Regions from separate parts of the Streptomyces sp. NPDC001443 genome, predicted to be linked through region 1. Evidence: riboswitches for the same ligand, from Rfam matches in the RefSeq annotation. Region 1 holds a riboswitch; the other holds the start of a gene.
What was found. A riboswitch is a leader RNA that binds a small molecule or an ion and turns the genes downstream of it on or off. The one in region 1 is predicted to bind S-adenosylmethionine.

Region 1 (4,237 bases):
GGCTGCGGCTACCTGGCACTGCTCGGCTACGCGGCCGCCAACGCCGGCTCCGAACAATCGCTGGTCGGCGCGTCCGGGGCGATCTCCGCGGTCCTCGGCGCGTTCCTGTACCTGTTCCCCCGGGCGCGGGTGACCAGCCTGCTGCCGTTCCTGTTCTTCCTGCCGGTGCGCTTCCCCGCGTGGGTCGTGCTGCCCTTCTGGGCGGCCCTGCAGTGGGTGGCGGCGGGCCGGGCCACCCAGGGCCCCGGCGTGGCCTACCTGGCACACCTGGTGGGCTTTGGCACGGGCTTCGGGTACGCGTGGCTGCGGTTCGGCCGCAGCCGCGGTCCGGCCCGGCAGGTCAGGGCCGCCACGGGCGACGGCGGCTGACCGGCCCGGCCGGCCGCCGCGGCCTTGGTGGGTCCGGGATCACGTCATAGAGTGAGGGCCCCGGCCGAGAGAGAGAACCAACCGTGATCACCGCGATCGTCCTTATCAAGACCAGCGTGGACCGGATCCCCGAGATCGCGGAATCGATCGCCGCACTGGACTCCGTCAGCGAGGTCTTCTCCGTCACCGGCACCTACGACCTGATCGCGATGGTGCGGGTGACCCGGCACGAGGACCTGGCGGAGGTCATCCCGGGCCGGATCAGCAAGATCCCCGGCGTCGAGGGCACGGACACGCACGTCGCGTTCCGCACCTACTCCCAGCACGACCTGGAGGCGGCGTTCGCGATCGGTCTCGACAGCTGAGGCCCTCCCCCGCGGACCGGTAAGGGCTGAGCGCGCGGTTCCCCGCGCCCCTCGGGCGGGCCTGCCCGCAGGCGGCCCCAGGGGCGCGGGGAACCGCGCGACCGGCCATGACGGCGCCGCGCGACGGGCCCGGTCAGACCGCGGGCACGCAGCGGCCGTCCTCGGTCCGGTAGCGCCACTTCGCGCCGTCCCTGACCAGTTCCCGCACCGCGGTCACGAAGCGCTCCACGTGCTCGTCCGGCGTTCCCGCGCCGAAGCTCACCCTGATGGCGTTGAGGGACTTCTCGCCCGGCGCGGCCTCGGGAGCGCCGCACTCGCCCTGGCTGCCCGGGTCGCTGCCCAGCAGCGTGCGCACCAGCGGATGGGCGCAGAAGAGGCCGTCGCGGACGCCGATGCCGTACTCGGCGGAGAGGGCGGCCGCGAAGTGGGAGCTGTTCCAGCCCTCCACCACGAAGGAGATCACCCCGACCCGCGGGGCGTCGTCGCCGAAGAGGGAGAGGACCCGCACCTCGGGCACCTCGGCGAGGCCCGCCCGGACGGTGTCGATCAGGTGCAGCTCACGGGCGACGAGCGCCTCGAAGCCCGCCTCGGTGAGGGCCTTGCAGGCGGAGGCGATGGAGTAGGCGCCGATCACGTTCGGCGAGCCGGCCTCGTGGCGGGCGGCGCTGTCGTGCCACTCCACGTCCACTCCCCCGTCCGCGCGCCGGGTGACGCGCCGGCTCGCGCCGCCGCCGGCGAGGTACGGCTCGGCCTCGCGCAGCCAGTCGGCGCGGCCGGCCAGGACCCCGGAGCCGAACGGCGCGTACAGCTTGTGGCCGGAGAAGGCGACCCAGTCGACGTCGAGGTCGCGGACCGAGACCGGGTGGTGCGGGGCCAGCTGCGCGGCGTCCAGGACGATCCGGGCGCCGTGCGCGTGGGCCGCCGCCGCCAGCTCGCGGACCGGCCACAGCTCACCGGTGACGTTCGAGGCGCCGGTGACGCAGACCAGGGCCGGGCCATAGGGGCCTCCCCTGCTCGAGCGCAGCCGAGAGCTTGGGGAAGGGTCGCGGTCGGCCAGGGCGCGCTCCAGGGTCTCGACGGCCTGCCGCGGGCTGCGCGGGGCGTCGAGATAGGTGACCTGGGCGTCCTTCCAGGGCAGCAGCGAGGCGTGGTGCTCGGTCTCGAACACGAAGACCTCGCAGCCGGCCGGGAGCGCGGCCGCCAGCAGGTTGAGGGAGTCGGTGGTGGACCGGGTGAAGACCACCTGGTCGCCGGCACGGCAGTCGAGGAACTCCGCAACCGTGCGGCGGGCGTTCTCGAAGAGGTCCGTGGACAGCTGCGAGAGGTAGCCGGCGCCGCGGTGGACGCTGCCGTAGTACGGGGCGTACGCCGCCACGTCGTCCCAGACGCGCTGGAGGGCGGGGGCGCTGGCCGCGTAGTCGAGCGCGGCATAGGTGACTTCGCCGCCCGTGACGAGCGGAACGGTGACATCACGGCCCAGAACGGCCAGCGGGGCACAAACGGTCCGGGCGGAGGCAGCGGTGGAGACGGACATGGGGAACTCCCGTGAGCGGCAAGGCGGAATCACCACGCGAGCACACGGGCTCGAGCGCGGAGAAAGGAAAAGGGGTGTGCGGAGGCGGGGCTCGACGCCCTAGCGCATTCGCTTGCTCACGGAAGGCTCCCTCGATGACCAGGACCCCTGGTGCTGGGCTCGTTCAGGAGCCGTCGAGGGGTCCGCGCTTGCCGTGGACCTCGTTGCCCACGACCTGGTCCTCACCCGGGGCACCCCGCCACGGACGGAGGGTTGCCGGACAGTCGGCCGGGGCCTCATGACTGTCACTCATGACCTGTCCGTCATCCTGCCACACGGCCCGTGAAGCGCAAGGCGCGGTCCGCATCCTGGACCGCGCCTAGCCTCGTCCCCTCGGCCGGGGCCCTGCGTCGCCCCGGCCCGGCCGCAGCGCACGCGGCCGGGGAGGGCGGATCAGGCGTTGCTGACGGCCACCCAGCGCTCCAGCGTCCGCCGGGCCGCGGCGGAGTCGATCGACTCCGCCGCCCGGTCCATGCCGGCGCGCAGCTGCTCGGCCAGCGTCCCGGAACCCGGCCGCAGCGCCACCAGCGCCGCCGCGGAGTTCAGCAGCACGGCGTCCCGCACCGGCCCGCCCTCGCCGTTCAGCAGCCGGCGCGCCACATCCGCGTTGTACGAGGCGTCGGCGCCGCGCAGCGCCTCCACGGGCACCGGTTCGATGCCGACGTCCCGCGGGTCGAAGGCCTCCTCTGTGACCTTGCCGTCGCGCACGACCCACACCCTGGAGGTGGCGGTCGTGGTCAGCTCGTCCAGGCCGTCGTCGCCGCGGAACACCAGCGAGGAGTTGCCGCGCTCGGCGAAGACACCCGCGATGATCGGCGCCACCCGGGGATCGGCGACACCGACCGCCTGGGCGCGCACCTTCGCCGGGTTGGTCAGCGGGCCCAGGAAGTTGAACACCGTCCGGATGCCCAACTGGCCTCGGGCGGCCGCCACATGGCGCAGCGCCGGGTGGAACTTCACCGCGAAGCAGAAGGTGATCCCGGCCTCCTCGGCGACCTCCGCCACCCGCTTCGGCGTCAGTTCGAGGTTGACCCCGAGCTTCTCCAGGACGTCCGAGGCGCCCGACGCCGACGAGGCGGCCCGGTTGCCGTGCTTGACGACCTTGGCACCGGTGCCCGCGATGACGATCGAGGACATCGTGGAGATGTTCACCGTCTTCGCGCCGTCGCCGCCGGTGCCGACGATGTCGACGGTGTCGCCCGGCACCTGGATCACGTTGGCGTGCGCGTACATCGCCTCGACCAGTCCCGTGATCTCCTGGACGGTCTCGCCCTTGGCCCGCAGTGCCACCGCGAACCCGGCGATCTGCGCGTCGGTGGCCTCGCCGCGCATGATCCGGTCCATCGCCCAGGCGGTGCTCGCGGCGCTCTGGTCGCGGCCCTCCAGCAGACCGTTCAGTACCGCGGGCCAGGAACGGCCCGCCGCGGTGTCGCCTCCAGCGGGGGTCACAGCGCTCATCAGCCGCTCCTGGTTCGTAGACACGTACAGACTGACTACAGCCTATCCAGCGCCGGACACGGCGAAGGACCCCGTCCGAAGACCGGACGGGGTCCTTGTGTGCGCGTGGCGAGCGCAGCGATCAGTGGTGGCCGTGGCCGCTCGTGATCTCCTTGTACTCGTCGACAGTCGGCTTCTCGATCTGGCTGTCCTCGTCGAAGTACGCCTTGCTGATCTTGGCGCGCAGCTTCTGCGAGCCCTTCAGCTTGCGCTCGACACCGTTCTCGTCGACCGTCGGGCCGAGTTCGAGCGGCTGGTACTGCTCGTGCGCGGTGAGGGTGTGGAGCTGCTCCTGGCTGAGCGGCTCGTGGATCTCGATGAACTCACCGTGCGGCAGGCGCTTGATGGTGCCGGTCTCGCGACCGTGCAGCACCTTGTCCCGGTCCCGGCGCTGGAGGCCGAGGCAGATCCGCTTGGTGACGATGAACGCGAT
Region 2 (4,237 bases), on a different contig from region 1:
GCCCAGCCGGTCCGCGCCGAGCATGCCCCGCACGATCTGCTCGCGGATGTCGTCCGGCAGCATCCGGAAGTAGTCCGGCGGCGCCCACGGGGTGTGCGAGAAATGGCCGATGCGCAGGTCGGGGCGGAGTTCTCGGAGCATGCCCGGCACCAGCGTCAGGTGGTAGTCCTGGACGACCGCCGTCGCCCCCTCGGCCGCCTCCTCGGCGAGCGCCTCGGCGAACGCGCGGTTGTAGCGCTCGTACGACGCCCACCGGCGCCGGAACTCCGCGTCGAAGACCGGCTCCAGCGGGGTCTGGTACAGCATGTGGTGGACGAACCAGAGCACCGAGTTGGCGATGCCGTTGTAGGCGTCGGCGTGCACGTCGGCCGGGATGTCCAGCATCCGCACGCCCGGCTCGCCCGTGCCGCGCCGCACCGCCTCGCGGTCGCCGTCGGACAGGGCGGAGCACACCCACAGCGCCCCGGCGTCGGGCCCGATGGCCGACAGGCCCGAGACCAGCCCGCCGCCGCCCCTGCGGGCGTGCAGCGAGCCGTTCTCGCGCACCTCGTACGAAACCGGGCCGCGGTTGGACGCGACCAGCACCTCAGCAGCGTGCGTGGAAGCCATACGCCTCAACCTAGCCCGGCCCGGAAACGCTCAAACGTGCGGAAGGCCCCTGACAGTCCGGAAACATTTGTATACGAACCCTTGGGGAACATCACCGCGCGCATCCGTCAGGCCACCTTGCGTGACGCGTACTCGGCGATCTCGGCCATCGGCGGCCGCTCCTCCGTGTCCACGGAGTACGTGCGCGGCTCGAAGCCGTCCCGGCCCCGCTCGAACTGGGTGAGGGAGGGCCGGACCAGATGCCCGCGGGCCATCCGCAGCTGCGCGGTGCGGTAGATGGCGGCGGCCATCCGGCCCAGTGCCTGTCCGTCCTGGTGGCGGTGCTTGCGCACCCCGACGTCCACCTGGGCGAGCGCGTCGAGGCCCACCAGGTGCAGCGAGTCGACCAGCATGCCCAGCTCCACCCCGTACCCGACCGGGAAGGGCAGCTGTTCCAGCAGGGAGCGGCGGGCCGCGTACTCGCCGCCGAGCGGCTGCACGAAGCCGGCCAGCTGCGGCCAGTGCATGTTCAGCAGCGGGCGGGCCATCAGCTCGGTGACCCGGCCGCCCTGGCCCGCCGCCCCGCCGAGCGGGCGGTCGTACATGGCCTTGACGAGGTCGACGTCCGGATCGGTGAGCAGTGGGCCCACGATGCCGGAGACGAAGTCGGAGGAGAACTCCCTCAGGTCCGCGTCGACGAAGCAGACGATGTCCCCGCCGGTGACCAGGAGGGACCGCCACAGCACCTCGCCCTTGCCGGGCACGGCCGGGATGCGGGGCAGGATGGCGTCGCGGTGGACGACCCGGGCGCCCGCGGCCGCGGCCACCGCCGAGGTGCGGTCGGTGGATCCCGAGTCGACGACGACGATCTCGTCGACGAGCGGGACCTGCTGCATCAGGTCGTGCCGGATCACGGCGACGATGTCGCCGACCGTCTCCTCCTCGTTGAGCGCGGGCAGGACGACGGAGACCGACTGGCCCCGGGCGCGTTTCGCGGCGAGGATCTTGTGGAGCGGGCGGTCGTTGACGGACCAGGAGCGGGTGCTCAGCCAGCGCTCGACTTCTTCCAGCACAGCGGCGGCTCCTTCTGCGTTCTGCGTGCTCGCGGCGGGTGGGAGTGCCCGCTGCGACAGCGGTCGACGGTCACGGGCATCTCGCGGTTCGGACGACTCTCTCAACTGTCGGGGCCTTCGGTTACAGTCTTGAACAACGCGGATGACCATCGCATGTCCAGGGTGGCCGACCGCTGAAAACTTCATACCGCTCATCCAGAGGGGCAGAGGGATACGGCCCGATGAAGCCCCGGCAACCCTCCAGTCGGTTTCTCGTTCACGCGAGGCTCCCGGCTCGGGAAGGTGCCAAATCCGTCTCACGGCGAAGTGCGTCGTGAGGAAGATGAGGAGAAAGGGCCTCGCCTCCATGGCTGCGCAGACTGCTGTAAGCACCACGAACCCCGTCGATCTGGGCTCCGCCGCGGCGCTCTCCTGCCGCGAGTGCGGACACCGGGTACCGCTCGGCCCGGTCTTCGCCTGCGAGGAGTGTTTCGGCCCGCTCGAGATCGCCTACGACTTCTCGCGGTACGAGACCGAGGAGCTGCGCAAGCGGATCGAAGCGGGACCCGCGAACATCTGGCGCTACGCGCCGCTGCTGCCCGTCCCCGCGGACGTGGCGGACAAGCCCAACATCAACCCCGGCTGGACCCAGCTCGTCAAGGCCGACAACCTGGCCCGTGAACTCGGTGTCACCGGTGGGCTGTACGTGAAGGACGACTCCGGCAACCCGACGCACTCCTTCAAGGACCGGGTCGTCGCCCAGGCCCTGGAGGCCGCGCGCGCCTTCGGCTTCACCACCCTGTCCTGCTCCTCCACCGGCAACCTGGCCGGCGCCGTCGGCGCCGCCGCGGCCCGCGCCGGTCTGCGCTCCTGTGTGTTCATCCCGCACGACCTGGAACAGGGCAAGGTCGTCATGGCCGCGATCTACGGCGGTGAACTCGTCGGCATCGAGGGCAACTACGACGACGTGAACCGTTTCTGCTCCGAGCTGATCGGCGACCCGGCGGGCGAGGGCTGGGGCTTCGTCAACGTCAACCTGCGGCCGTACTACGCGGAGGGTTCCAAGACCCTGGCGTACGAGATCTGCGAGCAGCTCGGCTGGCGGCTGCCCGACCAGCTGGTCGTCCCGATCGCCTCGGGCTCCCAGCTCACGAAGATCGACAAGGGACTCCAGGAGCTGATCAAGCTCGGCCTGGTCGAGGACCGGCCGTACAAGATCTTCGGCGCCCAGGCGGAGGGCTGCTCGCCGGTGTCCGTGGCCTACAAGGCCGGCCACGACGTCGTACGCCCCCAGAAGCCGGACACCATCGCCAAGTCCCTCGCCATCGGCAACCCGGCCGACGGGCCGTACGTCCTCGACATCGCGCGCCGCACCGGCGGTGCCGTGGAGGACGTGACGGACGAGCAGATCGTGGACGCGATCAAGCTGCTGGCGCGGACCGAGGGGATCTTCGCCGAGACGGCGGGCGGGGTGACGGTGGGCGTGACCCGCAAGCTCATCGAGAACGGCCTGCTCGACCCGAGCCTGACGACCGTCGTGCTGAACACCGGTGACGGCCTGAAGACCCTCGACGCGGTGGCCGGCACCGGTCTGACCGCGACCATCCGCCCGAACCTGGACTCCTTCCGAGAGGCTGGCCTCGCATCATGAGCGTCAACGTCCGCATCCCCACCATCCTGCGCACCTACACCGGCGGCGCCGCGGAGGTGAGCGCCGAGGGCGCGACCCTCGCCGAGGTCATCTCCGACCTGGAGAAGAACCACACCGGCATCGCGGCCCGCGTCCTGGACGACCAGGGCAAGCTGCGCCGGTTCGTCAACGTGTACGTGAACGACGACGACGTCCGCTTCGAGCAGGGCCTCGAGACGGCGACCCCGGACGGCGCGGGCGTCTCCATCATTCCGGCGGTCGCCGGAGGCTGATCATTACCTTCGGTAACCTCGGTTACCGAGTGTTCATCGAATTGCCCCCTCCGCGAGAGAAGCGGAGGGGGCAATTCTGTGTGATTGAGCGCGGTAGAGTTGGGGAACCCGCTCCCGATTCCGGGGTTTGCGACCTTCACCACCTGCCGTACGGACGACGAGAAGTAGCCAAAGTGGGCAGGTGTTTTGCGCCTTTCGTTCCCAATGCCTGGCCCAAGTTGCCCTGGAACAAGGCGAATTGCACATGTTCCGTGAGCCCGTCGTGCCCGGATTTCTCGTCCGATTGACCTGTTGCAGACGGCAGTTGGACAGATACATTCAGCCGCGGTCGACGCGTTCCGGCGCACGCCCCCGTCCCATGGGGGGTGAGGTCTGACCCGGATCCGCGAAGTGTGGATCTGTGCAAGGGCCAGTAATAGGGGAGTTAGGCATGGCTCAGGGCACCGTCAAGTGGTTCAACGCGGAGAAGGGGTACGGCTTCATCGCGGTCGACGGTGGTGCGGACGTGTTCGTCCACTACAGCGCGATCCAGATGGACGGGTACCGCACCCTGGAAGAGGGCCAGCGGGTCGATTTCGAGATCTCGCAGGGTCAGAAGGGGCCGCAGGCGGACATGGTCCGCCTGGCGACCGGCTGAAGCACGCGCCGACTTATTGCAGCGACGTTCTTCTGTT

Region 2: linked by a shared signal. The riboswitch ahead of thrC (threonine synthase) and the one ahead of ACWC24_RS04470 (aminotransferase class V-fold PLP-dependent enzyme) in region 1 are both predicted to bind S-adenosylmethionine.

What each region holds. Positions count from the first base shown of each region.
Region 1 is NZ_JBSFIA010000002.1:368,785-373,021, forward strand. It holds gene ACWC24_RS04460 (rhomboid family intramembrane serine protease) at 1-369, shown strand, start outside; gene ACWC24_RS04465 (Lrp/AsnC ligand binding domain-containing protein) at 453-734, shown strand; gene ACWC24_RS04470 (aminotransferase class V-fold PLP-dependent enzyme) at 868-2,268, opposite strand; SAM riboswitch class IV at 2,448-2,564, opposite strand; gene trpD (anthranilate phosphoribosyltransferase) at 2,701-3,765, opposite strand; gene qcrB (cytochrome bc1 complex cytochrome b subunit) at 3,887-4,237, opposite strand, start outside.
Region 2 is NZ_JBSFIA010000007.1:120,707-124,943, reverse strand. It holds gene ACWC24_RS10840 (alpha,alpha-trehalose-phosphate synthase (UDP-forming)) at 1-609, opposite strand, end outside; gene ACWC24_RS10835 (glucosyl-3-phosphoglycerate synthase) at 717-1,661, opposite strand; SAM riboswitch class I at 1,850-1,990, shown strand; gene thrC (threonine synthase) at 2,008-3,291, shown strand; gene ACWC24_RS10825 (MoaD/ThiS family protein) at 3,288-3,563, shown strand; gene ACWC24_RS10820 (cold-shock protein) at 3,994-4,200, shown strand.